DNA from 3 places in the Arthrobacter sp. K5 genome. Region 3 is predicted to be linked to each of the others. Evidence: riboswitches for the same ligand, from Rfam matches in the RefSeq annotation. Region 3 holds a riboswitch; each other region holds the start of a gene.
What was found. A riboswitch is a leader RNA that binds a small molecule or an ion and turns the genes downstream of it on or off. The one in region 3 is predicted to bind S-adenosylmethionine.
Positions count from the first base shown of each region.

Region 1: linked by a shared signal. The riboswitch ahead of ABRP34_RS21400 (homoserine O-acetyltransferase) and the one ahead of ABRP34_RS12265 (DUF1737 domain-containing protein) in region 3 are both predicted to bind S-adenosylmethionine.
Region 2: linked by a shared signal. The riboswitch ahead of ABRP34_RS05895 (aminotransferase class V-fold PLP-dependent enzyme) and the one ahead of ABRP34_RS12265 (DUF1737 domain-containing protein) in region 3 are both predicted to bind S-adenosylmethionine.

Region 1 is NZ_CP159279.1:4,707,220-4,717,488, forward strand. Features, by position in the region: gene ABRP34_RS21365 (glycine C-acetyltransferase) at 1-649, shown strand, start outside; gene ABRP34_RS21370 (FAD-dependent oxidoreductase) at 678-1,796, shown strand; gene ABRP34_RS21375 (amidohydrolase family protein) at 1,808-3,019, shown strand; gene ABRP34_RS21380 (DeoR/GlpR family DNA-binding transcription regulator) at 3,131-3,919, shown strand; gene ABRP34_RS21385 (histidine phosphatase family protein) at 3,916-4,596, opposite strand; gene ABRP34_RS21390 (CPBP family intramembrane glutamic endopeptidase) at 4,716-5,495, shown strand; gene ABRP34_RS21395 (VOC family protein) at 5,625-6,263, opposite strand; SAM riboswitch class IV at 6,494-6,609, shown strand; gene ABRP34_RS21400 (homoserine O-acetyltransferase) at 6,622-7,794, shown strand; gene ABRP34_RS21405 (MFS transporter) at 8,010-9,392, shown strand; gene ABRP34_RS21410 (alcohol dehydrogenase catalytic domain-containing protein) at 9,495-10,269, shown strand, end outside.
Region 2 is NZ_CP159279.1:1,316,747-1,327,015, reverse strand. Features, by position in the region: gene ABRP34_RS05950 (M23 family metallopeptidase) at 1-583, shown strand, start outside; gene smpB (SsrA-binding protein SmpB) at 698-1,168, shown strand; RNA gene ssrA (transfer-messenger RNA) at 1,285-1,653, shown strand; gene ABRP34_RS05935 (trypsin-like peptidase domain-containing protein) at 1,845-2,828, shown strand; gene ABRP34_RS05930 (hypothetical protein) at 2,900-3,034, opposite strand; gene ABRP34_RS05925 (hypothetical protein) at 3,144-3,506, opposite strand; gene ABRP34_RS05920 (MFS transporter) at 3,529-4,914, shown strand; gene ABRP34_RS05915 (CrcB family protein) at 4,958-5,323, opposite strand; gene ABRP34_RS05910 (CrcB family protein) at 5,320-5,811, opposite strand; gene ABRP34_RS05905 (metal-dependent transcriptional regulator) at 5,818-6,531, opposite strand; gene ABRP34_RS05900 (class I SAM-dependent methyltransferase) at 6,542-7,321, opposite strand; gene ABRP34_RS05895 (aminotransferase class V-fold PLP-dependent enzyme) at 7,405-8,811, opposite strand; SAM riboswitch class IV at 8,846-8,959, opposite strand; gene hisN (histidinol-phosphatase) at 9,138-9,950, opposite strand; gene ABRP34_RS05885 (ribosome small subunit-dependent GTPase A) at 10,017-10,269, opposite strand, start outside.
Region 3 is NZ_CP159279.1:2,699,048-2,709,316, forward strand. Features, by position in the region: gene cls (cardiolipin synthase) at 1-179, opposite strand, end outside; gene ABRP34_RS12240 (aminodeoxychorismate lyase) at 273-1,205, shown strand; gene ABRP34_RS12245 (EAL domain-containing protein) at 1,358-2,455, shown strand; gene ABRP34_RS12250 (cysteine synthase family protein) at 2,489-3,538, opposite strand; gene ABRP34_RS12255 (aromatic amino acid ammonia-lyase) at 3,535-5,226, opposite strand; gene ABRP34_RS12260 (NtaA/DmoA family FMN-dependent monooxygenase) at 5,231-6,559, opposite strand; SAM riboswitch class IV at 6,790-6,904, shown strand; gene ABRP34_RS12265 (DUF1737 domain-containing protein) at 6,918-7,226, shown strand; gene ABRP34_RS12270 (rhodanese-like domain-containing protein) at 7,223-7,633, shown strand; gene ABRP34_RS12275 (O-succinylhomoserine sulfhydrylase) at 7,635-8,843, shown strand; gene ABRP34_RS12280 (YegP family protein) at 9,187-9,561, shown strand; gene ABRP34_RS12285 (DUF1905 domain-containing protein) at 9,596-9,868, opposite strand; gene ABRP34_RS12290 (AMP-binding protein) at 9,974-10,269, shown strand, end outside.

The DNA.
Region 1 (10,269 bases), 2.0 Mb from region 3:
CGGCGTCTTCTCCATGGACGGCTACCTGGCCCCGCTGGAGGCCATTTGCGACCTGGCCGAGAAGCATGACGCCCTGGTGATGGTGGATGATTCCCACGCCGTCGGGTTCATGGGCGCCACCGGAGCCGGGACCCCCGAGCACGCAGGCGTGTCCGACCGGGTGGACATTTTCACCGGCACCTTCGGCAAGGCGCTGGGCGGCGCCTCGGGCGGCTACGTGTCCGGCCGCAGCGAAGTGGTGGCGATGCTCCGGCAGAAGGCCCGCCCCTACCTCTTCTCCAACTCCCTGGCGCCGGCCATCGTGGCGGCCACCATCAAAGCGCTGGAACTCGTGCAGACCTCCGGGGAGCTCCGGGCCAGCCTGTTCCGGAACGCGGAGCTGTTCCGCCGCCGGATGACGGAGGAAGGTTTCGAACTGCTCGACGGCGAGCACGCCATTGTGCCGGTCATGTTCGGCGACGCCGTGCTGGCAGCAAAAGTGGCCGACCAGATGCTCCAGCACGGGGTCTACGTCACCGCCTTCAGCTTCCCCGTGGTGCCGCGCGGCGCCGCCCGGATCCGCGTCCAGCTCTCCGCCGCGCACAGCGCCGACGACGTCGAAACCTGCGTCCAGGCGTTCGTCAAGAGCCGCGACGCGGTGGCTGCGTAGGTTATGGCTATCTGTAAAGATTGAGCCCATGGCATCAACCTATGACGTGGTCATTGCGGGCGGCGGGATTGCCGGCCTTTCATTGGCCTCCGCGCTGGCCGGCAAATGCACCGTCGCGCTCGTGGAGGCGGAGCAGCAGCTGGCGTACCACACGTCCTCACGCTCGGCCCGGCAGCTCATCCCCAGCTACGGTCCGCCGGTGGTCCAGGAACTCACGGTCCGCACCCTCGAGCTGATTGCAGCGGACGACGCCGGACAGCCCCAGCCCGTGCTGACGCCGCGAAGCTTTATGCTCATCGGGGACGAAGAGACGGTGCGGGCCGAGGCCAGCGGCGAGATGCGCCTGATCAGCCACGGGGAAGCGCTCGGGTTGTGCCCGGCCCTGAAACCGGAGTCCTTCTCCGCCGCGGGGCTGGCCACCGGGTCCTTCGGGTGTGACGCCCCGGTGCTGCTGGCAAGGCACCGGGAGCGTGCCGAAGCTGCCGGCGTGGACATCATTACCGGTGCCCGCGTGCACTCCGCCCAGCGGCTCGGATCGGGCTGGGAGATCGGCGCCGGGCAGGAAGGCTTCTCCGCCGGCGTCCTGGTCAACGCCGCCGGCGCCTGGGCGGACGAACTGGCGGTGCTGAGCGGCGTCGAGAAGATCGGCCTGCAGCCGTACCGGCGCACGGCGGCGATTGTCGGCGTCGACCATCCACTGCCGGAGGGAAGCCCCATGGTGGCTGCCGCCGACGACTCCTTCTACTTCCGCAGGGAAGGCGGCGACGTGCTGATCTCACCGTCGGAGCACGTGGCCAGCCCGGCGGAGGACGCACGTCCCCGTCCCGGGGACGTGGAGCGGCTCATCGCCCGGCTCAATACGCTGACGACGCTGGGGATCGGCCCCGTCCGGAGGGCCTGGACCGGCCTGCGCACCGAGGCGGCCGACGGCGTCCCGGTCGTGGGGTTCGACGCCGAGGCCCGCGGGTTCTTCTGGCTCGCCGGCCAGGGCGGCTACGGATTCCAGACGTCGTCCGGCATCGCGGAACTGGCCGCGGCCCAGATCCTGGCGGGTCCGGAAACCAACGCCGCGGGAGAAACCAGTGCCGGTCCGGTATCCCGGACGGCGGATGCGCTGGCTGCGACGCGCTGGTCCATCCGGCGCTGAAGAATGGATCCATGAGCACCCTGATCACCAACATCGCCGAACTGATGACCCAGGACCCGGAACACCGTGTCCTCAAGGACGCGGCAGTGGTGATCGAGGGGGAACGGATCTCGTGGATTGGCCAGGCATCCGGCGCACCGGCGGCCGACGACGCCGTGGATGCCGGCCGCCGGGCCGTGCTGCCCGGCTGGGTGGACTCCCACACGCACCTGATTTTCGCCGGTGACCGGACGGCCGAATTCGAAGCGCGGATGGCGGGGGAGGACTACAGCGCCGGCGGCATCGCCGTCACCACCGAAGCCACCCGGACCACCGGCGACTACGACCTCACACGGCTGGCGCAGGGGCGCGTCGCCGAAGCGGTATCGCAAGGCACGACGTACCTGGAAACGAAAACGGGCTACGGCCTCGACGTGGAGCAGGAGGCCAGAAGCGCCCGGATCGCGTCGACCGTGGCGGACGAGGTCACCTACCTGGGCGCCCATCTGGTGCCGGCCGGGATGGACGCGGAGGAGTACGCCAAACTCGTCTGCGGCCCGATGCTGGACGCGGTCCGCCCCTACGCCCGGTGGGCCGACGTGTTCTGCGAACGCGGCGCCTTCTCGGAGGAGCAGTCCCGCTCCGTGCTGCAGGCCTGCCGCGACGCCGGGCTGGGGCTGCGGGTGCACGGCAACCAGCTGGGTCACGGCGCCGGGGTCCGCCTCGCCGTGGAGTTCGGCGCAGCGAGCGTGGACCACGTCAACTATCTCTCGGAGCAGGACATCGCCGGCCTCGCCGCCGGCTGGACCGGCTGGGATGCCGCCGCAGGAACGGGCCGGCGCGGAACGGTGGCCACCTGCCTGCCGGCCTGCGACCTTTCCACCCGGCAGCCGCTGGCCCCCGGCCGGCAACTGCTGGACGCCGGTGTGCCCCTGGCGCTCGCGTCCAACTGCAACCCCGGCACGTCCTACACGAGTTCCATGGCGTTCTGCGTCACCACCGCCGTCCTCCAGATGGGCCTGAGCGTCCACGAGGCCGTCCGGGCGGCGACGTACGGCGGCGCCCTGGCGCTGCAGCGCGAGTCCGGCAACGACGTCGACGGCGAACGCGCAGTGGGCTCCATCGCCGTGGGGCACCGGGCGGACCTGCACGTCCTCAACGCCCCGTCCGCCACCCACCTCGCCTACCGGCCCGGCATGCCGCTCACCCACGCGGTTTGGCGCGCAGGGGTGCGCGCACGGTAGTGTCAGGCGGGGCCACCGCCCGACGTTCGTGACGGAACATGATCATTACGGGTCTGCTACAATCACAAAGCGTCATTTTTCGTGGCGCTTTTGGATCCTGAAAGGCCCTGCATGACCCGCACCGACCGACTGACGGCCATCCTTGATCTCCTTGCCGCGACCGGCCAGGTGGAAGTCGAGGAGATCGTCACCCGGCTCGGCGTGTCACCCGCAACCGCCCGGCGCGACCTGGACAGCCTGGCCAAGCGGCGGCTGCTGACGCGGACCCGCGGCGGCGCCACCACCGGCGCCCTGGCCTACGACCTTCCCGGCAGGTACAACCGGGACGACCACGCCGTGGCCAAGCAGGAGATTGCCCTGGCCGCCTCGGCGCTCATTGCCCCGGGCATGGTGATCGGGCTCTGCGGCGGCACCACGAGCACCGCCCTGGCGCAGATCCTGGCCACCCGCGAGGACCTCAATTCGCCGTCGAACCAGCCCACCCTCACGGTGGTCACCAACGCGATCAACATCGCCTCGCAGCTTGCCGTCCGGCCCAACCTCAAGGTGATGGTGACAGGCGGCATCCTCAACACCCGGTCCTATGAGCTCGTGGGCCCGTACACGGACATCATCATGCAGAAGGTAGTGCTGGACATCGCCTTCATCGGGGTCAACGGTGTCGACGCCGAGGTGGGGCCCACCAACACCGGCGAGGCCGAGGCAACGGTCAATGCGCTGCTGGCCAGCCGTGCCAGCGTCTCCTACGTGATCGCAGATTCCTCGAAGGTGGGCCGCCGGGCGTTCGCCACCATGGACGGCTACGACTTCACCCGGCTCATCACCGATGCCGGCATTTCTGCGGCGGACAAGGCCGCGTTCGAGGCCCGCGGCACCGAAGTGATCGTGGCCGGCGCCTAAAAGATTACCGGCGGTGCGTCCAGCACCGTCTCGTCCACCCTCCGGTCCACCCACTGGGTGAAGGGCGTGTCGAGTTCGTACTTGCCCAGACTGTTGCGCACCAGCATGCGGACTTCGGCGTTTTCGGGGTTGTTCAGCGACTCGAAATACTCCACCGACCAGTGGAACCAGCGCATGCAGAACAGGCGCATGGTCAGCCCGTGCGTGACCAGCAGGGCGTTGGGGGAGTAGTCCGGCTTGGACCAGTGCCGGTACAGGGTTTCCATGAACGAGGAGATCCGGTCGTAGACGTCGGAGCCGGACTCGCCCTCCCGGAAGCGGTAGAAGAAGTGGCCGTAGGCGTTGCGGAGTTCCTTTTGGTCCTCGATGTCGCCGGAAATCTGGAAGTTGGCCCAGTCCTGCTCCCGCAGCCGCGGCTCCTCGATCACCCGCTCGGTCAGGGCTCCCAGGTTGAGCGCCTCGAGGGTCTGGTAGGCGCGCAGGTACGGAGACACGTAGACGCTCACCTGCCGTCCGTCCAGCTCCCGGCGGATGCGCTCCCCGGCGGCCTTCGCCTGCTCCAGTCCGAGCTCCGTCAGTGGAATCCGGTAGTCGGGCACCCTGTTGTAGATGGAGGTGTCCGCGTTGGCCGCCGACTGGCCGTGCCGGATCATGATGACTTTCCCGGGAGCGCTCATGGTTTCCCAGCATAGGGTCAGCCCGCAGCCGGACAGGAACCGACTGGCCAGCAGGAAGCGAATGGCAGGAGCCAACAGGCTGACAGGAAAGTACCAGCAGGTACAGGCAAGATAGGAACATGTTGGTTCCCTCCCGCCGCCGGCTGCGGTTCGAAGTCTGGATTGTCCTGGGGTTGTCGCTGGGGCAGTCCGCCGTCTATTCCGTGGTGCAGCTGCTGGACAAGATGACCCGGGCACCGCTGGCGCAGGGGACGTCCACGCTGAATAGGTCACAAAGCACCCGGGAGTACTTCGACCTGACGTACCAGCTGCTGGACATCATCTTCGCCCTGGTGCCGGTCCTGCTGGTGATCTACTTTATGACAGACCAGCGCCAGGCGAAGGCCGGGTCCGGGCACGACGCCGGCTCCGCCTTCCGGAAGCTGGGATTCAACTTTGCCCGGCCCGGAAAGGACCTGGTGCAGGGGCTCGGGCTGGCCGCCCTGATCGGCATCCCGTCGCTGGGCCTCTACGCCGCCGGACGTGCCCTGGGAATTACGACGGCGATCATCCCCAGCGGCCTGGACGCATATTGGTGGACAGTGCCCGTGCTGATCCTGTCCGCCATGCGCCACGCGATCGTGGAGGAAGTCATTGTGGTGGGCTATCTCCTGGACCGGTTCGCCAAGTTCGGCTGGTCCATGCCCCTGGCGATCTTTGTCTCCTCGATGCTTCGCGGCAGCTACCACCTGTACCAGGGGTTCGGGCCCTTCATCGGAAACGCGGTCATGGGCGTCGTTTTCGCCTGGGTCTACACCAAAACCCGCCGGGTGATGCCGCTCGTCATCGCGCACGCGCTGCTGGACATCGTGGCGTTCGTCGGCTTCAGTCTGTTCGGCAAGGCGGCCGGGCTGGGTTAGTGGTCCTGGGCTGGCGGTCCCACGTCATCGGTCCTGCGCTGGCAGCCGTTAAAAATGATTCGGCCGCCATCGGCGGGTGGCGTCGTTGGCACCTGCTGATGGCGGCCGAAGTTAAGGGCAGAAAATGCGTCAGATGGTGACGGCGCCTGCCGCGGTTTCGAACGTGACGGAGAGGATTCCCGGAGTGCCGTGCGGGGCCACCCAGTTCACTGCGACATCCTCAAGCGGCCGTTCGACGGGCTCGCCGAGCCACTCGGTCACGCGCTCGGCAGAGCCCGCAATCGTGAGGCTGGACATCTTCACATTGCTGTCGTAGGCGTTGGACGGGTGCAGTCCCGGATCGCCTTCCCACTTCAGCATGTACGGAACCTGCGGGTCCGCGATCAGGCCCAGGATGCCAATCTGCTTCCAGACCAACTCCCGGCCGTCGGGGAACTTGCGGTTGCCGTTGACGGCGGAGCGGCCCAGACGCTCCTCGAAGGGGGCAAGGTCGTCAACTTCGACGCACCAGCCCATCCAGCCGCCGCCCGCTGCGGACCGGGCCCGGACGGCCTGGCCGAACGGTGCCTTGTCCGACGCCGGGTGGTCCAGGACCTCAACAACCTCGAGATACTTGTGGCCTGCCAGGGGGATGATCATGTTCCGGGTTCCAAACCGGGGGTGCACTCCGCCCTTTACGGCTTCGACGCCGAGGGCAGAGGAGATACGTTCGGTGGTGGCCGCGAGGCCATCGTGTTCACAGGCGTAAGAGACGTGATCCATGCGCATGCCCTCATCTTGGCACTTTGTGACGGGGCTCTCAGCTTAGGGTTGCCTAACCTGGAGAAAAGTCCATACTTTGTCGAAGTTCGTCACAAAGCTGTGCGCGTAACAGAGCCATTCGTGCACTGATCGCAGGTCATGAGTGCCGGCGAAAAAGGCCCCGGAAAAGGCCCGGGAGTCACACAGCCGTCACATTCTTCGCGCAGATGTCCGCGTGTTTCGTAAACTGGGCAACAGGTCATGAGTGCCAGCGACAGCCCCGGCTTGCTGGCCGGCAACCCTCCTTCCGCGGTGGGGTGCCCCGGGTGAAGACCTGGCCTGCCGGACAGCTGTCGGCGGGCAAGCGCGAAGAAGAGGTTTACCTATGACGATTTCTGTCAGCAGCACCGACCTTCCGGCCGCCGGGGCTCCGCACCGGACGGGTCTGGACGGCACCGCTCCCGGCGGCGCAAACCAGGACGGCACAGTCCGGTACGTCAACATTGGCGGCTTGGAGCTCGAGGCCGGAGGCTTCCTGCCGGACGTCACACTGGCCTACGAATCCTGGGGAACCCTCAACGAGGACGGCTCCAACGCCATCCTCGTTCAGCATGCCCTCACCGGCAGCACGCACGTGACGCGGGGTGCCGGTGACGAGGAGGGCTGGTGGGAACAGTTCGCCGGGCCCGGCGCGCCGGCGGACACTAACAGGTTCTTTGTCATTTCCATCAATATCCTGGGCGGCTGTTACGGGTCCACGGGACCGTCGTCGGCCGCTCCGGACGGCAAACCCTGGGGTTCGCGCTTTCCGCTGGTGACGCTCAGGGACTCCACCCTCGCCGAGGCCAGGCTCGCCGACCGGCTCGGCATCAGCAGCTGGCACGCGGTGGTGGGCGGTTCCATGGGTGGGGCCCGCGCCCTCGAATGGGCAGTGACTTTCCCGGAGCGGGTGCGCCGCTGCGGTGTCATCTCCGTCGGTGCCAGGAGCACGGCTGAACAGATCGCCTTCGCCCAGGCGCAGACTCTTGCTATCCGGCAGGACCGCCACTTCAACGGCGGCGACTACTACGGCGGGCCGGAACCCGTGGAGGGCCTGGCGCTCGCACGGCGGATTGCGCACATTACCTACCGGTCTGCCTACGAACTCGATTTCCGGTTCGGCAGGAACGCCCAGGCCGCCGAAGAGCCGCTGCAGGCCGACGCCCTGGCGGACCGTGGCCGGTACCAGGTGGAGAGCTACCTCGACCATCAGGGCAGCAAGCTGGTCCGGCGCTTCGACGCCAACAGCTACATCGCCCTGACGGAAGCGCTCATGAGCCATGACGTCGCCCGGGGGAGAGGGACGCTCAAGGAAGCCCTGGCGCGGGCCTCCGCGGACTTCTTCGTTGCCGCCGTGGAGACGGACCGGCTGTACTTTCCCGCCCAGTCGCTGGAACTCGCCGAGGCCCTGCCCGGGGACGTGGATGTCCACATGATCGATTCGCCCATCGGCCACGACGGCTTCCTCACGGAGATCGGCCAGCTGAACGCCCAGCTCAGGGCACACCTCCTGAACTGACTCCAGGGCCGGTCCGCGGCGCCGGAGCCGACCGTATCGTGGCAATGCCGATGCCGCATATGTGCATTTATGCAGATGTGCCCTGCACTATTTGGCGTTGAGCTTGCGTCATCGGCAGACCATACTCGTTGAATCCGGCGTTCGTGGTGCGCATCACACCAGTTCGCCATCGACTGGTCCCCGTGGCGTCGAGGAAGACGCCGAAGGAGTTCGCAATGAGTACGGAAAGCTCCGCCGCAAGGCGTGCAGAGGAAACCGATATCAAGGCCACAGGCCTCAAGAAAGTTGTCACGGCGTCCATGGCCGGCACCGTCGTGGAGTGGTATGAGTTCTTCCTCTACGCGTCGGCTGCCACCCTGGTCTTCGGCAAGACCTTCTTCCCCAACGCCGGCACCGAGCTGGACGGCATCATCGCCGCCTTCCTCACGTACGCGGTCGGCTTCATTGCCCGCCCGATCGGCGGCATCGTCTTCGGGCACTTCGGCGACAAGTTCGGCCGCAAGCAGCTGCTGCAGCTGAGCATCATCCTGGTCGGTGTCTCCACCTTCCTCATGGGCTGCCTCCCGACGTTCCAGCAGATCGGCTACTGGGCGCCCGCGCTCCTGGTCTTCCTGCGGTTCGCCCAAGGCTTCGCGGTCGGCGGCGAATGGGGCGGCGCGGTCCTCCTCGTGGCAGAGCACAGCCCCAGCAAGTCCCGCGGATTCTGGGCCAGCTGGCCGCAGTCCGCCGTGCCCATGGGCAACCTGCTCGCTACGGCCGTGCTGTTCATCCTGTCCTCCACCCTGACCCAGGAAGCCTTCCTCGGCTGGGGCTGGCGCGTCGCGTTCTGGCTCTCCGCGGTGATCGTCCTCATCGGCTACTACATCCGCACCAAGGTCAACGACGCCCCGATCTTCCTCGAAGCCCGCAAAGAGGTCGAGGCGGGGCACAAGGGCTACGGCGTGGCCGAGGTCTTCAGGCGCTACCCGCGCGGCGTTTTCACAGCCATGGGCCTGCGCTTTGCCGAGAACATCCTTTACTACCTCGTGGTGACCTTCTCCATCACTTACCTGAAGACGGTTGTCCAGGCCGACACGACGCGGATCCTGCTGCTGCTGTTGCTGGCCCATGCCGTGCACTTCGCCGCCGTTCCGCTGGTGGGCAAGATGTCGGACCGCTTCGGCCGCAAGCCCGTATACATGGCCGGGGCAATCCTCGGTGCCACCTGGGGCTTCTTCGCCTTCCCGATGATGGACACCAAGAACGACGTCATCATCCTGGCGTCCATCATGATCGGCCTGCTGTTCCACGCACTGATGTACGCCGGCCAGCCGGCGATCATGGCGGAAATGTTCCCCACCCGGATGCGCTACTCCGGCGTCTCGCTCGGCTACCAGGTGACCTCCATCGTGGCCGGTTCGCTGGCCCCGATCATCGCCGCGTCGCTCCTGAGCACCTACAAGTCCTCCGTCCCGGTGGCCATCTACCTGCTGATTGCCTGCGCCATCACCGCTGTCGCGGTGTTCTTCCTGAAGGAAACCCGCGGCATCTCGCTCCACGACGTGGACGCGGCCGACGCCCAGGGCACTGCCGACCTGCTCGCAGCCGGCAAGAAGTAGGCCCGGCTTTAGCCTCGACCCTGACGAGCATCCAGCAGCTGCCCGGACCCGCCACCCGTGCGGGGCCGGGCAGTTGCCCGTTCACCGAGACCAAGGATTTCCATGAAAGCAGCAGTCCTCTACTCCGCCGTCCCCAGCACCGGTAGTGCATCGCAGAAGCCCAGCTACGCGGACGCCCGGCCCCTGGTGGTGCAGGAGCTGGCCCGGCCCGAGCCGCGCGCCGGCGAGCTGGGTGTTGCCATCACCTACTCCAGCCTGTGCCACTCGGACCTTTCCGTGGTGGACGGTTCGCGGGTCCGGCCCCTGCCCATGGCGCTGGGCCACGAGGCCGTGGGGCGGGTCGTGTCTGTCGGCGGCGGCGTCTCCGACGTGTCCGTGGGGGACCACGTGGTGCTGGTCTTCGTGCCGAGCTGCGGGGACTGCCGTGCCTGCCGGTCCGGCCGTCCCGCGCTCTGCCACCAGGCGGCCGAGGTCAACGGCTCCGGCGACCTGCTCCACGGCGAGGCGCTGCTGCGGACGCCGGCAGGGGAGCGCATCAACCATCACCTGGGCGTCTCGGCTTTCGCCGATTACGCCGTAGTGGCCCGGGAGTCCGTGGTGGTAATTGACGACGACGTCCCGGACACCGTTGCGGCGATGTTCGGTTGCGCCGTACTCACCGGCATGGGCGCTGTGCTCAACACCGCCGCCGTCACGGCCGGCCAGTCGGTGGCCGTCTTCGGGCTGGGGGCAGTGGGCCTTTCCGCCGTCATGGCCGCCTCCCTCGCGGAGGCCGGCAGCGTGATCGCCATCGATCCCAATTCCGGCAAGCACCAGCTCGCCCTCGACTGCGGCGCCACCGCCGTGGGGACGCCCGAGGACGCGGCCGGACTCATCG
Region 2 (10,269 bases), 1.4 Mb from region 3:
CCAGGACGCCGTCGCCGCCGAAATCAAAGAGCGCGACCGCAGGCTGCGCGAGGCGTGGCTCGCCGAGCAGCGGCGGATCGCAGCCGCAGCCGCGGCAGCGGCGAAGGCCAAGGGCGAGCAGCCCAAGCCTTACGTGCCTCCGGTGGCAGGTCCGCCGTCGGCCTTTGGCCTCCGCCACCCATTCCCCGGCAGCGTACCCATCACGTCCGGTTTCGGGTGGCGGGCGACGCCGCCCGGCACCATCGACTTCTACGGTGCAGGCGGATACATGCACACCGGCATTGACTTCGGTGCCGCCTGCGGCACGCCGGTGTACGCCGCCGCAGCCGGCACCGTTTTCTCAGCCGGATGGGCGGACGACGGCGGCGGAAACAACGTCAAAATCTCGCATGGCGTGGTCCAGGGCAACTCGCTGACCACGATCTACTACCACAACACCAGCGTGGTGGTCTCCGTCGGACAGCAGGTCAGCCAGGGGCAGCTTATCGCCTACTCGGGTACCACCGGGAACTCCACGGGCTGCCACTCGCACTTTGAGACCTGGCTGAACGGCGAGGCGGTTGACCCGATGCGCCTGCTCTGACGTAGGGCGCCGGCCGCCTGGCGACGCGGGGCAGCCGGCGCACCTGCGTAGAATAGTAAGACTTTGTTCCGGTGCCGCCGGAACAGCCAGTACCGAGAACTGAGGAGTTGAACCGTGCCCAAAGAAAGTGGCCGTAAAGTCGTGGCCACCAACCGGAAGGCCCGGCACGACTACCACGTCATGGACACCTACGAGGCGGGCATCGCGCTCATGGGGACTGAGGTGAAGTCCCTCCGCGAAGGCCACGCCTCCATGGTCGACGGGTTCTGCACCTTCTACAACGACGAGCTCTGGATGGAAGGCATCCACATCCCTGAGTACAACCAGGGCAGCTGGACCAACCATGCGGCCCGCCGGCGGCGGAAACTCCTGCTGCACCGCGAAGAACTCATCAAGATCTCGCACAAGATCCGCGAATCAGGTTTCACCATTGTCCCGCTGCAGCTGTATTTCGTGGACGGCCGGGCCAAGGTGGAGATCGGCATCGCCCGCGGTAAGAAGGACTACGACAAGCGCCAGACCCTTCGCGAACAGCAGGACAAGCGCGAGGCCCTCCGCGTCATGCGGGAACGCAACCGGCGCTAGGGCTGCCGACGCGCGTGCGCCGGCTGGAATGAAATGCCGTTCCGATGCGTTATGCTTGGTAGTCCGGCAGGGATCAGGTTCTGAACCTGCGCTCCGCCGGTTTGGTAACAAAATACGGGGATGATCGGTTTCGACGATGTTAGTCGCGACAGGTGAAGCGGGCCGAGGATGCAGAATTATCTCGTAAACGCTGTCTGCAAACCAATAAGTGCCGAATCTAAGCGCACTGACTTCGAACTCGCTGCCTAAGCAGTAGTTCAGTCCGTCAGCCCGGGGATGCTATCGCCCCGGATCCTGGCGTCATTTAGATAGCCACTGCTGTTTGCTCCCGTCATCGGAGTAAACGGGACTCTTAGATGACTGGGCCCGGATCAGCCGCCTGTTTGCAGGACGGCTGGGGCCGAGAAAATCCGACGCAAACTGCGCCCGGAGAAGCCCTGACAACACGACATCGGACGGGGGTTCAATTCCCCCCATCTCCACTAAATCCCGTTACCTGACGGGGAACGCCCGGACCTCGGTCCGGGCGTTCTTTGTTTAAGCTGCTGGCCCAGGTGCTGCAACTGTTGCTGTTCACCCACGGCGTAGCCCGCACGGGACTACCCGCCCTGCCGACGGAGTTGTGACAGGTATCACGAATCCAGCGATTCGAAACCCAGCGGTAGGGAGGCATGCCATGTCCACGGCGGCTGCAAACGAAACGGGTCCGGTCGACGACGGCGCGGCGCTCGACGCCTATTCGGAGACGGTCATCAGGGTGGCCAGGACCGTTACACCCCATGTGGCCGCCATTGAGATGACGGGGAACCGGCGCAACGGACGGTTCCGGGTCGGCGCCGGATCCGCGGTTCTATTTACCGAGGATGGCTACCTGCTGACCAACGCCCACGTGGTGGCCGGGACACAGAAAGGCCGTGCCGTCTTCGCTGACGGCTCCGGTACTGATCTGGAGGTGGTGGGCGCGGATCCGCTGTCCGATCTTGCTGTGGTCCGGGGCCGCGCCCCGCATGTCGCGCCGGCGGAGTTCGGTGACGCCGAGTCTCTGCAGGTGGGGCAGTTGGTGATAGCCGTCGGGAACCCGCTCGGACTGTCGGGCTCGGTGACGGCAGGTGTGGTCAGCGGACTGGGACGCGCCATCCCCGTCTGGGCCGGACGCAACCGCAGGGTCATTGAGGATGTCATCCAAACCGACGCCGCCTTGAACGCCGGCAGTTCCGGCGGGGCACTGGCCGACTCACGAAGCCGGATCGTGGGAATCAACACTGCGGTGGCCGGCGCCGGGCTGGGGCTGGCGGTTCCCGTCAACAGCACGTCGCGCCGGATCATCTCCGCGCTCCTGTCGGACGGCCGGGTCCGGCGCGCATATCTTGGAGTGGTCAGCACCCCGATCCGCCTGGGTGCCAGCGAAGTGGTCCGCACCGGCCAGCGGGAGGGGCTGCGAGTGGTGGAGGTCCTGTCCGGTTCCCCGGCGGAGCAGGCAGGTCTGCGGACCGGCGATGTGCTACTGCGGGTAGGCTCGCGTGCTGTCAGCAATGCCGAGAGCCTGCAGAAACTGCTTTTTGCCGAGGCCATCGGTGTCCCGATGAACATATCCGTCCTTCGCGACGGACACCTCACTGACGTATCAGCGGTTCCCGGCGAAATGGCGGACTGGGGATAGGCAGGAACCGGAGACAAACAACGGGGTGGCCAGGAGATCCCTGGCCACCCCTAACTTATGTTGTCCGGCAATCAGCGTTTCTTCAGATGCGCCACAGGGTCCGGGGCTCCCTCAATCGGGGCCTTGGCTTTCTTGTCCGCGCGTTTCTGTTTAATGGTCTTGGCTGCTTTCTTGTGCTGTTGCTGGTGCGGCGACTTGTCCGGCATGGCGTGCTCCCTCGTCAGAGGGGCAGGAGGATGCCCCTCCCTACGTAAATTACGCCTGTTCCAGCCCAAATGTAACTGCCCGGCTACGCCCTCTGCACAGGCCGCCGCGTCAGCCAGCGACGTCGGCGATTCCCACAAACCTGGTGCCCACACCGTCGAACTCGCTCCGTATGAACCCGGGCGCCGGCCGGGGAACTTCTGAGGGCCGGTGATGATCGCAAACGACATAGGTGAACTCGGGCCACCACTTCTTTGGCCGGGCCGCCTCCTCGTAACCACAGACCGCGCAGACGAGATGCACCCACACCGGCCTTTTCCCTGTCCGGTTGGCGCGGGACTGGACGAGCCAGGCGGGGGGATTGTCCAGCAGCTCACCCAGCTCGGCTTCGGTCAGAAGCTTGGGAATGCCGTGGCGCTGCGCCATTTCCAGTGGTACATCCAGGGCAATTGCCGCATCACGTCTGCTGATCATCCAGTCCACGATACGGTAAGTCATGAGCGATGCCAGCCAGACCACCGCGCCCACGCGCCTCCAGCGACAGGTCCTGGCGGTCGCGATCGTGGCGTCCTTCATGGCGATCCTCGACAGCTTCGTGGTCAGTCTGGCACTGCCCGCCATCGGCAGGGAACTCGGCGGCGGCCTCCGCATCCAGCAGTGGGTGGTGGACGCCTACCTCCTGACTCTGGGTGCCCTCATCCTGGCGGCGGGCTCGCTGTCGGACCATTTCGGGAGGGTGCGTGTGCTGCAGTGGGGGCTGGGCGGGTTTGCCCTCACCTCGGTTCTCTGCGGGGCAGCGTGGACCGGCGAAATACTGGTGGTCAGCCGGGGGCTGCAGGGCGTGGCGGGAGCACTCCTGGTGCCCAGCTCGCTGGCGCTGATCGTCAGCCACTTCGATAGTGCCGCGCAGGGGGCAGCCATCGGCAAATGGTCGGCGTGGACAAGCGCCGCCGCCATCGTAGCCCCTTTGATTGGCGGCATATCGGTGGACCTGCTCTCGTGGCGGGTCATCTTCTTCGTCAACGTCCTGCCGGCGGCGGCCATCTGGCCAGTCCTGACCAGGCTGCGGAAGGCGGATGCTGCCACCAGCTCTGCCGGAATCGACATTGCGGGGGCACTCCTGGCCGTCGTTGCACTTGGCGGACCGGTCTATGGACTGATCGAGCAGGGGAGCGTGGGGTGGGGCAGCCCGCAGGTCTGGCTGCCGCTGGCCGCAGGTCTCGTCGCCACCGTGCTTTTCCTCGTCCATGAATCTCGGACAGCCGCGCCGCTTCTGCCCCTGCGCATGTTCACTGTCCGCAACTTCGGCTGGGGCAACATCGCCACCGCCGCGATATATGGCGGGTTTTCCCTTGGGTTTTTTGCACTGGGCATCTACATCCAGCAGGTGGGCGGCATGAAGGCAACCACCGCCGGCCTGGCTCTGCTGCCCTCTACGGTGATCCTGATGCTGCTGGCATCGTTTTTCGGGAGACTCGCCGGCAAGCACGGGCCGCGGTGGTTCATGACTGCCGGGCCGGTGCTGTGTGCGGCCGGATTCCTGCTCACGCTGTCCGTTGGCGGCTCCCTGAACTACTGGACCCAGGTCCTGCCCGGGCAGCTGGTGTTCGGCCTCGGCCTTTCCATGACGGTGGCACCGCTGACGGCGGCCATCCTGGGATCCGTTCCTGAGAAGCAGGCGGGCGTGGGCTCCGCGGTGAACAATGCGGTCTCACGAATCGCCGGCCTGGTCTGCATCGCGTTTGCGGGGTTCATCGTGGGTCCCGAGCTGACGACGCCGGGCCTGCACCGCGCGCTGCTGGCCACGGCGGCACTGCTGTTGCTCGGTGGGGCCTGTTCCGCCGTCGGAATCCGCAACCCGGTACCGGCTAGCCCCAGTTGATCCGGCTAGCCGCCGCCAATCCGGCTAGCGCCCGTTGATCCGGCTAGCCGCCGCTAATGGCAAGCCCTGCCGCGGCGGCAGCCAGCCCCAGCAGCAGGTTGGCGAGGATGTTGGCGGCGGCGGCGAGGTAGCGCCGTTCGCTGGCCAGCCGCACCGTCGCAGTGGTCCAGGAGCTGAATGTGGTCAGACCGCCGGCGAACCCGGCGGCCAGGGCGGCGTGCCATTCGGGGCCGAACACCGAAGTGACGCTCACCGACAGCCCGATCACGAACGAGCCGGCCACGTTGACCAGCAGGGTAGCCCAAGGCCAGTGCCGCCGCGGCGACGGGAACCCGGCCAGCCAGCCGTCCACGGCGAACCTGGCGAGGGCGCCGGCGATGCCGAAGAGGCCCACGAGGAGTGCCGTCACGGTCCGGTCCCGTCGGTACCGCCGAAGGGCCCGGTGCCGCCGAAGCCACGGGAAGCGCCCAGCACCCTGCCGGTCCGCCAACCGGCGGCGGCCGCCGCCAGCCCCAGCAGGACGGACAGCCCCAGATAGAGAAGTCCCACCCCGGGGAGTCCGGATCGGGTCAGTTGGTCCGTGGAAAAGACGACGGCGGAAAAGGTGGTGAAAGAGCCCAGCACGCCCGGCCCGATGGCCGCACGGAGCCAGAACGCGGTCTGCGGCCGCGCGATCCAGATGGTGGTGAGGGCCGCCAGCACGAAGCTGCCAACGATGTTGATGCCCAGAGTGGCCCACGGTATTTCTCCCGGCTGGTCCGGGAACAGCAGTCCCAGCATGTACCGGAGCTCCGTGCCGAGCAGCCCGCCGGCTGCCACCGCCGTCCAGACCCGCCAACCGTAGCCGGAGTCCGTCTTGTGGGCGGTGCCAGTGCCGCCGGCCAGGGGAGCCCGCACCTGCGACTACAGGCCGGCCATGCGGCAGCCGGGATGCGCGGAGTCGCTGTGGATCCACAGCGCGGAGGCCACTTCGTCGGCGAGGTCAACGTCGCGGCTGGTCCCGGGGGAACCGATGCGGACCACGAGCGCACCGCCGAAGGGCTTGCGGCCGCGCACCTCGACGTCGGCGTCGAGGCTGATCTTTTCGGCGGCGAGATAGCGCAGCAGCTCCGGGTTCTCGTCGCTGATCCGGGTGATCCTGCCGGTGTGGCCGTCGTCGAGTTCGATCATCCGGTGGGCCGACGGCATCCGGACGGTTCCGTCAGCCGCGGGGATGGGATCGCCGTGCGGGTCCCGTGACGGGTTGCCCAGCCGGGCTGCCAGCCTCTCTATGAACGTGTCCGAGACCGCGTGTTCCAGCTGTTCGGCCTCGTCGTGGACTTCGTCCCAGCTGTATCCCAGGTCCTTCACCAGGTACGTCTCGATGAGCCGGTGCCGCCGGACCATGGAGAGGGCCAGCCGGACCCCTTGGGGCGTGAGCGTAATGGCGCTGTACGGCTTGTGGAGGACCAGGCCCTGGTCCTTGAGCTTGCGCACCATCTCGGAGACCGAGGAATTGGCCACGCCGAGGCGCTGCGCAAGCTGGGTGGAGGTGATGGGCTTGTCCTGCCACTCCGTGAAGGAATAGATGACCTTAACGTAGTCCTCGATCGAGGAGGAGGGCGTACTGGTCTTCACAGTTTCAAGCCTACCTGCTGCCACCACGGCCCTCCGCCCTGACAGCCCGCCAGGTCTGGGTGAGGTAAGGGAGCTGCAGCAGTTCACCCTCGGCATGGCCCAGGTGCTCGTGCAGGTACCAGTTCAGGTTGCCGGCCACCTTGGCGCGGGTGGCGTCGTTGGCCGCGAGGTAATAGCTGCGGGACTTGGCCAGTTCGAGGATGTCGTCCGGAGTAACAGCGTCTTCCCACCGCGTTAAATGGCTCTCCAGGGACGTGAATTCCGGGCCGATTTTGGGGCGGAAGTCGGGCTTGTGGACGTCGCCGGCGTGCATGATGCGGGACAGCCGGTGCACCCAGGGCACTGACGTGTCCAGCTGGTTCCAGATCAGGCCCAGCACCCCGTGGGGCCTGAGGATCCGGGAGATCTCGGTGCTGGCGCGCAGCGGGTCGCACCAGTGCCACGCCTGGGCAACGCTGACGACGTCGAACGAGCCCTCAGGCAGGCCGGTCTCCTCCGCGGTTCCCACCAGGGCTTGAACCCCGGGGTAGGTGCGGCCGAGCTGCTCCAGCATATCCACGGAAGGGTCCACGGCACTGACACTCAGCCCGCGTTCCACCAGCAATGCCGTGAATTTACCGGTTCCGGCGCCGATGTCGGCGGCAGCGCTGGCCCCGGCTGGGATGAGCCAGTCCGCGGAATCGCCTGGGTAGCCGGGACGGACGCGGTGGTAGTGCTCGCCACCGTCCTGGAAGCTCTGCCCGAGCTCCAGCCGCCGCCCGTGATGAAGTTTGGGACCGCCCCGTGCCACGCACAGTCTCCTTAGCCCGACGTCGAAAATTACCTATCGAATTTACCGTACGGGGACCGCCGCCGTAGCAGGCGGGGTGGAGATCAGTCCTGCGTGCAGGGTGCGGCGCCGGCGGTGCCGGGGGTGTTGGGTGCCCACTCGGGGTAGGTGCGGGTGTCGTTCGCCGGAACCCAGCGCCCGGCGTCCACCACGTAGTCCCAGCCGAGGCCGGAGCGGCGGAGCTCCTCGATGCCGGCGAGCAGCCGCTGGACGTCCTCGAGCCGTGATCCCACGCCGAAGCTGGCGCGCAGGGAACCGGACGGCAGGCCGAGGCGCTTCAGCAGCGGGTGCGCGCAGAAGCGGCCGTCGCGCAGGCCCACGCCGTGTTCGGCCGACAGGTAGGCGGCCACCAGGCCGGCGTCGTAACCCTCCACGGAGAAGTTGACCACTCCAATGGCATCGTCCGGGTCGCTGTCCTCGAAGATCTGGTGGACGGTGACGCCGTCGATCTTGCGCAGCCCCTCGACGAGGAAGGACCGGATGGCGGCCTCATGGGCGTGCCAGTGCTGCGGATCAAGGGCAGCGATCACCTGGGTTGCCCGGGCCAGGGTGGCAGCGCCGAGCACGTTGGGTGAGCCGCCCTCGTGGCGCGCGGGGCCGGTGGCCCAGCTGACGCCGTCGAGCCTGGCCTCGCTCACGGCGCCGCCTCCGGCGAGGTGCGGGGTGCCGGCGTCGAGCCAGTCGGGGCGGCCGATCAGGACGCCGGCCCCGAAAGGGGCGTAGAGCTTGTGGCCGGAGAAGGCGAGGTAATCGACGTCGTCCGCGGCGATGTTGATTCGGCGGTGCGGCGCCAGCTGGGCGGCGTCCACCACTATCCGGGCGCCGTATTCATGGGCCAGTGCAGCAAGGCGCCGGATGGGAAGGATTTCGCCGGTGACGTTGGAGGCGCCGGTCACGGCAAGGAGGCTGACATCGCCGTGCGAAAGTTCGGTGCGCAGGCTGCTGATGGTGGCTTCCAGCGTTTCCGAGGCCACGACGCTGCGGTGCGGCACGCCCTGCCACGGCAGCAGGTTGGCGTGGTGCTCGATGTCCAGGTACAGCACTTCACCGGTGTGGTGGTGCTCCTTCACCGGCAGGCAACCGGCCAGAAGGTTGAGGGAGTCGGTGGTGTTCCGGGTGAAGATGACGGCGTCATCGGCGCGGCCGCCCACGAACTCCCGCACGATGCTCCGCGAGTTCTCGTACACGGACGTGCTGATCTGCGAGGCATAGCCGGCACCGCGGTGCACGCTGGCGTAGTACGGCAGGATCTCGTTGAGGTACGCAGAAACCACAGAGAGTGCAGGCGCGGAGGCGCCGTAATCGAGGTTGGCGTAGCGGACGTGGCCGCCCTGGATCAGCGGAGCCTGGATTTCTGCGCCGGTAACGGCGGCCAGGGGACGTCCGGCGGCGGCAAATCGGCCGTCCAGCACGTCGGCGTCGGTGGTGGAAGAGATGATTGCAGTCGTCATGGGACCTCACTGAGAAAGGACCCCGTGTGACGGGGATCCGCGCTTGCCGGGTCCGTTCCGGATCGGCCTGGTCGTCACCCGGGGCACCCCACCGCGAATGGAGGGTTGCCGGCCAGCTAACCGGGGTTTAGCGCTGGCACTCGTGACCTGTTACGAGACTAGGACATCCGGGCGGGCGATGAAAAAGCCGGACAGGAATGTTAAGCGGATTATTACGCAGCCCGGATATCGGGCTTACGGCCGAATATACGACGGCGGGCGCCACCAAAAGGGGGCGCCCGTCGTCGTAATGTTCAGCGCTGAGGCGCCGGGGGAGGAGACAGGAACTAGAGCAAATCGTCCAGCTGCGGGTTCAGGCGCTTCAGTACTTCGGAGTGCAGGATCGAGTTGGTCGCCAGAGCGTTGCCGCCGAACGGGCCGTCGGTGCCTTCGAGCGAGGTGAAACGCCCGCCTGCCTCCGTCACGATCGGCACCAGTGCCGCCATGTCATAAAGGTTCAGCTCCGGTTCGCAGGCGATGTCCACCGCGCCTTCTGCCACCATGCAGTAGGACCAGAAATCGCCGAAGGCGCGGGTGCGCCACACGTCCTCGGTGAGCTGGAGGAACTCATCGAGGTTGCCGCGGTCCTTCCAGCCCCCGAGGCTGGAGTAGGACAATGAGGCATCAGCGAGGCTGGACACGTTGGATACCTTGAGCCTCGTGGCGGCGGCGAGGGAACGGCCCGAGTAGGCGCCGGCGCCCTTGGCCGCCCACCAGCGCTTGCCCAGCGCAGGCGCGCTGACCACGCCCACCACGGGTTCGCCCTCGTCGACGAGGGCGATCAGGGTGGCCCAGACCGGCACCCCGCGGACAAAGTTCTTGGTGCCGTCGATGGGGTCGATGATCCAGCGGCGGGAACCGTGGCCGGAACTTCCGAACTCCTCACCGAGCACGGCGTCGCGGGGACGGGAGCGGGACAGCTGGCCGCGGATGGACTCCTCGGCGGCCTTGTCCGCATCGGTGACCGGCGTCAGATCCGGCTTCGTCTCGATCTGGAGGTCCAGCGCCTTGAACCGGCTCATGGTCTGGTCGTCCACGGAATCGGCCAGCACATGGGCCAGACGCAGGTCATCGTTGTAGGTTGAAGCGGGTTGGGTCATGGTTCCAAACTACCCTCAAAGGCCCGGCGGGGCGGGGAGGCGGGGGCCGGGCTGCGCCGGGGAAGGCTAGCCGACGCTGCCGAGTTCCTTGGTTTCCTGGGCCTCCATGCGCGGGTCGGTGCCCAGCAGGCGGCGCAGGGACGCCAGCCTGGCTGCTCCGGTGGGCCCGGCATGGCCTGCCGCGACCCACGCATCCACGCCGCAGTTGACGGCGGTGGCGTCGTGCTTGCAGCCGCGTTCGCAGGCCTCAGTGCCCGGCTCAAGGTCGGGGAAGGAGTGCAGGATGCGGTCCGGGTCGACGTGGGCCAGCCCGAACGAG
Region 3 (10,269 bases):
AGGATCAGCCCCAGGGCCGGCACGAAGAAGATGCCCAGCAGCCAGGCCATGGCCGTGGTGGGCCGCCGGTTGCCCGGAATGATGCCCACGGCCAGGACCCGGATGACCAGATCCACGCCGCTGAGCAGCAGGATCAGCCAGGCCGGCAGTGTTTCCGCCAGCGGAAATGGCCACAACACAGTTGAAACCCCCGTTATTTCTTGCCTTCGCAGCCATTCCGGATGGAGCGGTGAGGCCAGCCTATCGGGCGCCGGCCGCACTAAGCTTGAGGCATGAGCTCTCGTACCTCCCACACAGTGCTGGTGTTCCTGGATCCCGACTATGTGAACGGCCGGCTTGCCGACCCCGAAAAGCCGCAGCTGATGGCCACTGACCTGGGCGCCACCCGCGGTGACGGGGTATTCGAGTCCATGCTCGCCGTCGCCGGCCACACACGGAAGATCCAGGCACACCTGGACCGGCTGGCCCGCTCGGCCCAGGCACTGGACCTTGAGATTCCGGGGCAGGACGACTGGCGCCGGGCAGTCCAGACCGGCGTCGCGGCGTTCCGTTCCGACAACCCCGCCCCCTCGCCGGAGCTGGACGAGGCCGTGGTCAAGCTCATCGTCACCCGCGGCGTCGAGGGCGCCGCCGCCCCCACCTGCTGGGTGCAGGTCTCCCCCGTGGCCGCGGCCGGCCGGCGCCAGCGCGAGACCGGCATCGACGTCATCCTCCTTGACCGCGGTTATGACAGCGATGCGGCCGAGCGTGCCCCGTGGCTGCTGCTCGGCGCCAAGACCCTGTCCTACGCGGTGAACATGGCCGCGCTGCGCCACGCCCACAAGCAGGGCGCGGACGACGTCATCTTCACGTCCTCGGACGGCCGCGTGCTGGAGGGCCCCACGTCCACCGTGCTGCTGGCGAACGTGGAGAAGAACGACGGCGGCGCAACAGTTAAGCGGCTCGTCACGCCGCAGCTGGACAGCGGCATCCTTCCCGGAACCTCGCAGGGCGCCCTGTTCGCCGCCGCCAAGGCCGCCGGCTGGGAACTGGGCTACGGCCCGCTGAAGCCCCAGGACCTGGTGGACGCCGACGCCGTGTGGCTGATTTCCAGCATCCGCCTCCTGGCCCCGGTCAACCACATTGACGGACGCGAAATCGGCACGCCGGCGCTCCGCAAGCAGCTGACCGCCGAGCTGAACGAGCTGTTTGCCGGCATCGAGTAGTAACAAAAGGGCACCGTTCGAAAAAATCTGGGACAAGCCGGTGCCCTGCGTTGTAGTCTTCTTCCACGGCCAACTGCCCGTACCCGCAGGGGTAATGGCACGCGGCCTGGTTCCGGGCTCAGCCGGAATGAGTACGTATAAAGGAATAGCCGATGTCTTGGGACGAGAATTCCCTTCCCGCATGGACAAACTCACCACCCACGGGCCTGGGGGCCCAGGCAGCGCTGCCGGGGGACATGGGTGGAATTTCCGTGCGCTGGCAAGCCCGCCAGATCATCACCGAACTGCTCGCCGAGACCGATCCGGCTAGCGAGTGGACCCGCGCCCAGCTGCGCGCCCTGTTCGAGGCACATCCGGATAATCCCGAACACGTGCTGCTTGAGCACCTCACCGCCACCACAGAGTTGGCCAACGCCGAGAACAGTGCCATCCCGGTCGGCGTGCCTTCCCGGGCTGTGGCTGCTCCTGAGCCGGTTCCTTTTACCCGGCGCAGCAGGAACCGGATTGAAGCCATTCTTTCCGACAAGATGCTGATGACCGCGTTCCAGCCGATCCGCCGGCTTCCGGAGGGGCAGGTGATCGGGGTCGAGGCCCTGACTCGCTTCGTCAGCGACGACGGCGCCAGCGCAGACCACTGGTTCAACGAGGCAGAGTCCGTCGGCCTGGGCACAGACCTTGAACTCGCGGCACTGCACCGGGCCCTCTCTGCTGCGCAGGCGGTGCCCGGCCACATGTTCATCGCCCTGAACCTGACACCGGCAACGTGCGCGGACCCAAGGATCACGGGGCTGCTGGAACATTCCCAGCTGGCCATGGACCGGATCGTCATCGACCTGAACGGCCCGATTCCCCTCGACCAGTACCCGGCCCTGACGGCCGCCATCGCTCCTCTGCGGCGCCGCGGGCTGCGGATCGCCGTGAACGGCGCCGAGGCCGGCTTCACGTCCATGGACCAGGTCCTGGAGCTGCACCCGGACGTCATCAAACTGGACCGGAGCTTCATCGCGGGCATTGAAAGCTCGCCCGGCCAGCGGCTCAGGGCCGCTGCCATGGCCGAACTCGCCCGGTACATCGATGCCGCACTCGGCGCCCAGGGCGTGGAGACGCCGGAGGAACTCGAGGCCGTGACCGAACTCGGCATGGCCGCGGCGCAGGGCTACCTGCTGGGCAGGCCCTCCGTCCACCCGCTGGACTGGAATGCCTGGATCCGTTCAGAAAGCGAGACGGCCACCAGCGGCCCTGCCTCCTGACGGGTTCCTGCGGGTCCGGTCCTCCGCCAGGTCCTAGTCCTCCGCAAGATCCGAGGCCAGGCGGATGTGGTTGTCCGCCAGCCACACAGGGTTGAAGGCCTTGCTCTGGTAGTTGCTGCCCGTGTCCGGGGCGATCGCCACCACCACTGACCCGTGCGGCGCCGCCCTGGCCACCCGGAGCGCTGCGGCCACCGTCAGGCCCGACGACGGCCCGAGGGACAGTCCTTCGTCGTTGAGCAGCCGGTGCAGCGTGGTGTACACCTCGTCATTCGGAATCCGCAGGAACCGGTCCAGCAGACCGTGATCGAAGACCTTCGGCCAGTCGGGCTTGGGCCAGGAGTTGCCCACACCGTCCACCAGGATCGGGCCGGGATGCCCGCCGCTGTAGACCGAACCGTACGGGTCCGCGCCGATTACCTCCACATGCCCGCCGGACTTCTCCTTGAGGTACCGCCCGTTCCCGCTGATGGTGCCGCCGGTGCCCACGCCGGCGACGAAGTGCGTCACCCTGCCCGCCGTCTGCTCCCAGATTTCCGGCGCCGTCCCCTCATAGTGCGCCCGCGGGTTGGCCGGGTTGTCGAACTGCAGCGGACGCCACGCGCCCGGAATTTCGGCCGTGATCCGGGCCGCGACCGCCCGCGCGTTGTCCGGCGAATCCGACGGCGCGCTCCAGTCGGTGAACACCACCCGCGCCCCGTATCGGTTGAGGGCCTCCAGCTTCTCCGACGAAATGGAATCACCCGTGACCACCACCACCGGATGGCCGGTCAGCGCCCCGATCAGCGCGAGCCCGATTCCGGTGTTCCCGGAGGTGCTTTCCACGATGGTCCCGCCGGGCTGCAGCTCGCCGCTGCGCTCAGCCGCCCGGACCATGCTCAACGCGGTCCGGTCCTTGATGGAACCGCCGGGGTTCTCCGATTCGAGCTTGACGAAGACAGTGCTCCCCAGCCCGCGGCTCAGCACGTCCAGCGGCACCAGCGGAGTGTTCCCCACCCGTGCCAGCACCGCACCGGCGTCCATCCCAGGATCCAGTACCTGCCCCACATGCCTTGCCTGGCGGCCGCTTCCTGTCACGGTGGTCATGATTCTCCTCCCCCATCATCCGGATATATTTCGTTCGGGCCACGGTCGTTCGGCCCGCCCACGTCCGGTCTCCGCAATTCGGGCAGTTCTGCCAACAGCTCCTCCAGCGCAGCACGGGTGCTGTCAACCAGCACCGCCGCCGGCAGCTGCCCGGCCAACAGCTCCGACAGCCGCGCCACGACGGCGCCGGTGCCTGCTCCAAGCTGCCGGATCTCCGCTTCCCGCAGATCCGTGCCCTGCGCCTCCGCCAACAGGTAGGAGGCCGTCAACGCCTCAATGGTCAGGAGCTTGGCCGCAGCCTCCACCGAGCGCTCCAGCTGCTGGAGGGCCAGCGGGGCCAGGGTGGAATGATCCTCCACGTCCGCGGACAGGGTGGGGGCACCGAGGGTGGCAGGCGCCGCCAGGAACTTCAGCTCTGCCAGCAGGCCGGCAGCCGAGTACCAGAGCAGTCCCGGCAGGTCTTCGGACGCGAGTGGAGTGCCGGCCCGGGCCGCCTCGAGGTTGAGCTGCCGGATCAGGCGCTGCGGCGGATAGAGCTTGGCCACCCGCCGCTCGCTGCTGATTCCGACATGCGCCAGTCCCAGTCGCAGGGCCTCGAACGCCAAGGCGAGCTGCATGGGCTGGAAGTTTCCGCCGGACACCATCCGGCCGGAGGCGACATCCGTCAGTGGGTTGTCGCCCCTGCCGTTGAGCTCCACCTCGAGCGCGTCGGCCAGGGCCGTGACCTGCGCCCGGAACGCACCGTGCGTTTGCGGCGCGGCGCGGAAGGACAGCGCGTCCTGGACCGATACCTGCCGCCGCGGGTCCTCCAGCCAGCCGCCGCGAACCAGCCGCCGGACGTTGGCCGCCGAGATGCGCTGGCCGTCCACTGACTTGGCCGACTGCACGGCCGGCGAGAACGGGCTGAGGTTCCCGCCGCCGTCGTACCTGGCAGTGGCCTCGAGGGACAGCGCCAGCGCGGTGTCCGCCAGATCGGCGAGCCGCCGGATGCGGCGGAGCTCCAGCGCGCCGGCGCCGATCGAATAGGAGTTGGCGCTGACCAGCGCCAGGGCCTCGCCCGGCGCCAGCACCAGCGGTTCCAGCCCGGCGGCGGTGAGCGCTTCCGCACCGTCCTGCAGGCCGCCGTCGGGAGCAAGCGCCTGTCCCTCACCGATGGCGACGGCGGCAACCGCCGCCAACTGGGTGAGGTCCGACGAGCCGACGGACCCGTCGCGCGGGACGGCGGGCACCACGCCCCTGTTGAGCAGCCCGGCATAGAAGCGGGCAGTCTCCGGACGCACCCCCGAGCCGCCCCGGGTGAACCCGATGAGCCTTGCCAGGATGAGGGCGCGGACTTCGTCCCGGTCCAGCAGTTCGCCGACGCCGCTGTGGTGGTAGCGCACCACCTGCAGCTGGAAGTCGAGGATGGATTCCTGCTCCACGGGAGTGTCCCGGCCGGAACCCAGCAGGGTGTTCAGGCCGTAGACGCGGTGGCCGGAGTCGATGGCGGCCTGCACCACCTCGCGGGACAGGCCCACAAGCTCGAGGGCTTCGGCACTGAGGACCACCTCCACCGCGGGATCGGCGGCTGCCGCGGCCATGTCATCGGCACGGATGTGGGCTGTGCCGATCAGGAACGTGCCGTGCCGGACGCCCGGCAACGGTCCGTCGTATCCCCCGGCTCCTGCCCTTGCACCAGCCCCTGCCATGGCGCTAGAAGTCCAGCAGGTTCCGGCGGAAGCCGCCGTCGCCGTAGCTCGTCCGCAGCAGTCCCCGCCTCCGGAGCACCGGCGCCAGCCTGTCCAGCACGCCATGAATGGTGGCCGGATCCACGAAGCCGGAGAAGAGGAAGCCGTCGCCGCCCACCGCAGCCCCGGTTTCCTCGAGGTAGTCGGCGATTTCCTCTGCGGTGCCGATGATGCTGTCGCCCGCGCCGCCGCTGCGTGCCTGCAGGATCTGCCGCAGGGTGGAACCCGGCGGTGCGGCCTTGGAGAAATGCTCCAGCGTGCCCTGGTTGCTGTTGGTGCTGAGCTCGGGGAGGGGCGCGTCGAGGTCGAACTGCTTGAAGTCGATGACGGACAGGTAGGAGATCGAGTTGAGCTGGCTGTCGATGTCCCGCTGCGTGAGTTCCCGGCGGGCAGCCCGCAGCTCCTCCGCCTCGGCCCTGGAACCGGTCACTGTGGGCTTCAGGACGAACAGCACCTTAACGTCGTCGGGGTTCCGGCCGGCCCCGGCGGCCTCGGCGCGGATGGAGTCCCGGTAGGCCTTCATGCCGTCCACGCCGCGGGCCAGGGCAATGGCAACATCCGCGTTCGCGCCGGCGAAGGCCTTGCCCCGCGGGGATGCCCCGGCCTGCACCAGCACCGGTTCCTCCGGCAGCGGTGCCGTGTTCAGAGGTCCCCGGACCTTGAAGAACTCCCCGTCGTGGTGGATCGGCCGGACCTTGGTGTGGTCGGCGAAGATGCCTGCCCGGGCGTCCTCCAGGATGGCGTCGGGTTCCCAGCTGCGCCAGAGCTTGCGCACGACGTCCACGAACTCTTCGGCCTTCTCGTAGCGGAGGTCGTGCTCGATCTGCTGGTCCAGCCCATAGTTCTGCGCGGCAAGGTCGCTGCCAGAGGTCACCACGTTCCAGCCCAGCTGCCCGTGGGAGAAGTGCTGCAGCGTGGCCAGCAGCCGGGCCGCGGTGAACGGCGGATAGAAGGAGGCGCTGATGGTGGGCACGATGCCGAGGTGCTCCGTGGCGGAGAGCAGATACGGCACCAGGGCCAGAGGATCGTGCTTGGGCGCAAAGGATGCCTGCGCCAGCGAAACCTCCGCGCTGCCGCCGTAGGTGTCGGGGACGGTGAGCGAGTCCTCGATGATGAACAGGTCCAGCCCGGCCCGCTCGAACTCCCGGACCGCGTGCTGGTAGGGGGCGGGCTTCTTCCAGTCATAGCCGATTCCGTAGCCGGGCGTCCCCCAGCCCTGAACCCCGAAGCCGTGGCCCACAAACCATCCAAAGTGCAGCATGGGAGTCACTGTATTCGCGGTCGAATCATTCACTGTGGCCTGGTTTCATCCGGCGTTACGGCGGTTCATCTCCCGTCATTATCCTCCCGGCCACCGGCTTTGTAACCGCAGCGCGGGGACTGCCGTCCCCACCCGCTCCCTTCCCTCGCAAGCTCGGCCAGGGAACCCGGCGGGCGTGGGCCCACCGCATTGTTTTTGATGCGTTACGGAACATGACGACGGCGGCGGTGCGCACCGCCGTCGTCAGTGTTACGTTTTTGGGGAGTAATGAGTACCGGCATGAAGCCCTGACTGGCCGGTCGGCAACCCTCCTTCCACGGCGGGGTGCCTCAGGTGAATACTCGGCATATCGACCACTTCGAGCTGCAAGCGTGAGAAAAGGAGATCCGTCGTGTCAGACGCCCCCGCCGTTGCAACGCTGCCGTCCCAGCAGGATAAACCTGAGGAAAAGCTGTCCTACCGCCTGATCACGGGCCCGGACGACCGTGCGTTCTGTGAGCGCATCTCGGCTGCCCTGGCCGAGGGATACGTGCTGCACGGCAGCCCGGCCGCCACCTTCAACGGCACCAGCGTGATTGTGGCGCAGGCCCTTGTCCTGCCCGCCGCCATCGCCACCGCAGATGCCGCCGTCGCCACCGCCGTGGACCGGCTGGACTCCGACGACGACCTCAGCGCCGAAGCCTACGAGGGCCACGCATGAGCTACGCCGGAGACCTCACCCCGCAGGACGCGTGGGCCAAGCTCGAGGAGGGCGCCGTCCTGGTGGATGTGCGCACCGAGGGCGAATGGGCGCACATCGGCATCCCGGACACCAAGGCCACGGAGAATGATCCTCTGTTCATCCAGTGGACGTTTCCCGGCGGCATTCCCAACCCCGACTTCGTCGAGCAGCTGAAGCAGCAGGCGCCTGAGGACAACCGCGTGGAGCTGGTGTTCCTGTGCCGCTCCGGCCAGCGCTCCATCGCCGCAGCCATCGCCGCCACACAGGCCGGTTTCACGGCCTACAACGTCCTCGAAGGCTTCGAGGGCGAACCCGACCGCTATGGTGAGCGGACCGTGAACGGCTGGAAGAACCGCGGCCTGCCGACGAACCTGGGAAAGAACTAAATTGACCTTTAATCACGACGCCGCCGGCTGGAGCCCCGATACCCAGGCCGTCCGCGGCGGGCTTGACCGCACCAATTTCCAAGAGACCACCGAGCCCGTCTTCCTGAATTCGGGGTTTGTCTACGAGTCCGCCGCCGCCGCCGAACGGGCCTTCACCGGCGAGGACGAACGCTTCGTGTACTCGCGCTACGGCAACCCGTCCGTGGCCACCTTCCAGGAACGTCTCCGGCTGCTGGAAGGCACAGAGGCGTGCTTTGCGACGGCGTCCGGCATGTCCGCTGTGTTCACCGCCCTGGGCGCCCTGCTCGGGGCCGGGGACCGCGTGGTCGCCAGCCGTTCCCTGTTTGGCTCCTGCTTCGTGATCCTCAACGAGATCCTCCCGCGCTGGGGCGTGGAGACCGTCTTCGTGGACGGTCCGGACCTCGAGCAGTGGCGTGCTGCCCTCTCGGTGCCCACCACGGCCGTCTTCTTCGAATCCCCGTCCAATCCCATGCAGGAAATCGTGGACATCGCCGCGGTCAGCGAACTCGCCCACGCCGCGGGCGCCAAGGTGGTGGCGGACAACGTCTTCGCCACGCCGCTCCTGCAGCGCTGCGGAGACCTCGGCGCGGACGTGATCGTCTACTCCGGCACCAAGCACATCGACGGCCAGGGCCGGGTGATGGGTGGCGCCATCCTGGGCACCAAGGAATTCATCGACGGTCCGGTCAAGCAGCTCATGCGGCACACCGGCCCGGCACTCTCCGCGTTCAACGCCTGGGTACTCACCAAGGGCCTGGAGACCATGGCGCTCCGCGTGAACCACTCCTCCGCCACGGCGCTGCGCCTGGCCGAATGGCTGGAGGCGCAGCCCGCCGTCAACTGGGTGAAGTACCCGCTGCTCAAGTCGCACCCGCAGTTCGAGCTGGCGGCCAAGCAGATGAAGGCCGGCGGCACCGTCCTCACGCTGGAGCTTGCGACGACGGCAGGCCAGTCGGGCAAGGAAGCCGCCTTCGCGCTTTTGGACGCCCTGAAGATCATCGACATCTCCAACAACCTTGGCGACGCCAAGTCGCTGATCACCCATCCCGCCACCACGACGCACCGGGCCATGGGGCCGGATGGACGCGCCGCGATCGGACTGAGCGATGGAGTGGTGCGGCTGTCCGTGGGCCTGGAAGACGCCGATGATCTCATCGCGGACCTGGAGCAGGCACTCAAGCAGATCTGACCCTCCAGGGTCCTGGCTTGCCGGATTTCGCCCTTCGGGATCCGGCTGTTTCTTACTTCCGATGGCGGGCCGTGAACGTGCGTTGCGCGGCACGTCCCTTCGTTTCGGGCGTCCTTGAGAACGGGGCTGCGCCACGGTTTAGTGGGTGGACAGGCAGGGTTTACCCAGGGTTTACACGGATGGTCTTGTGAGGTTCCGTGCGCACTGGGCAGACTCTAATAACACCGATGAACCGATCAAACCCCTGTCGGTTCAGCACCCCACCCAAGGAAAGACGCAGCGATGCGTTCGGGGCCGCGGCCGCGAAGACGCTGCGGCAGCCTCCCTGACCGGAAGGACCGCCATGGCCGGAGTTTTTGAAGTTTTTGTTGATGCAGAGTCCCAGTTCCGGTTCCGGCTGAAGTCTCCCGATGGGACTGTGCTGGCGATCTCCGCGCCGTTCGAGGACAAGCGCGCGGCCGCGGCCGGGATCGCGGACGTGCGCGAATGCGCCGGGACGGGGCTCATCACGGACCTTTCCCCGGCGGCAGCACAGGTGACGGCCAACGCCGCGGAGCAGGGATGCACTGTACCGCAGGTGCCTGCCCAGTCGCCGCTGTCGGCACGGGCCGAGCACCGCAGGCAGGGTTTCGGCAAGAAGCGCACGCCGTCCGATGCCACCGGAACGCCCTTGCGCCGGCAGGCGGCAGCGCCGGCCCGGTGGACCGGGGCTGCCTGACCGGCCGTCGCCATCTGGCGCCTTGGGGCCCTGCCTAGGGGCTGTTGACGACCAACCGGACCCCGACGTCGTCCCCTGCGGTTATGTGGGCAGCTATCCGCACCGCCCTCTTGACCGGCAGCAGGTAGGAGCCGCTGCCGGTGTCGGGAAAGATCGAGGTCTGCCACTGGTGGCCGGCGATGTCTGCCGTCACCTTCACCGAGCCAAACCCTCCGCGGAAGCCCGCGGACTCCTCGCGGATCTGGTCCGCAATATCCACGGGCAACGTAATGAAGTGCCAGCCGGATTCGCCCGGATACAACCACATTGGGGCCCTGAACTGGTAAGACTCGCTCACGGAGCGAGTATCGCACGCCGTAACAGGCCGCGGAACGGTTTTACTTAGGTAAGGCTTAACTAATATCCTCTTCCGGTGACCACGCAGCTTGATTTCGCGCGGGTGCCCTTCGCCGCCGATCTCGCGGGCCACGGGGACAGGCCCGCCATTCTTACCGACAGTTTCACCCTCAGCTACCGGGAACTCGCCGACAGGGTTGATGCACTCGCGCTCCGGCTAGGCACGCAGCGGCGCCTGGTGGCACTGGCGGCGGCGAATGACGTCGACTCCCTGGTGGCCTACCTCGCTGCCCTGGTTGGCGGCCACCCGCTGATCCTGCTTCCGGAGGACAAGCCGGCGGCGCTCGAGTCCCTGGTGGCCGCGTACGACCC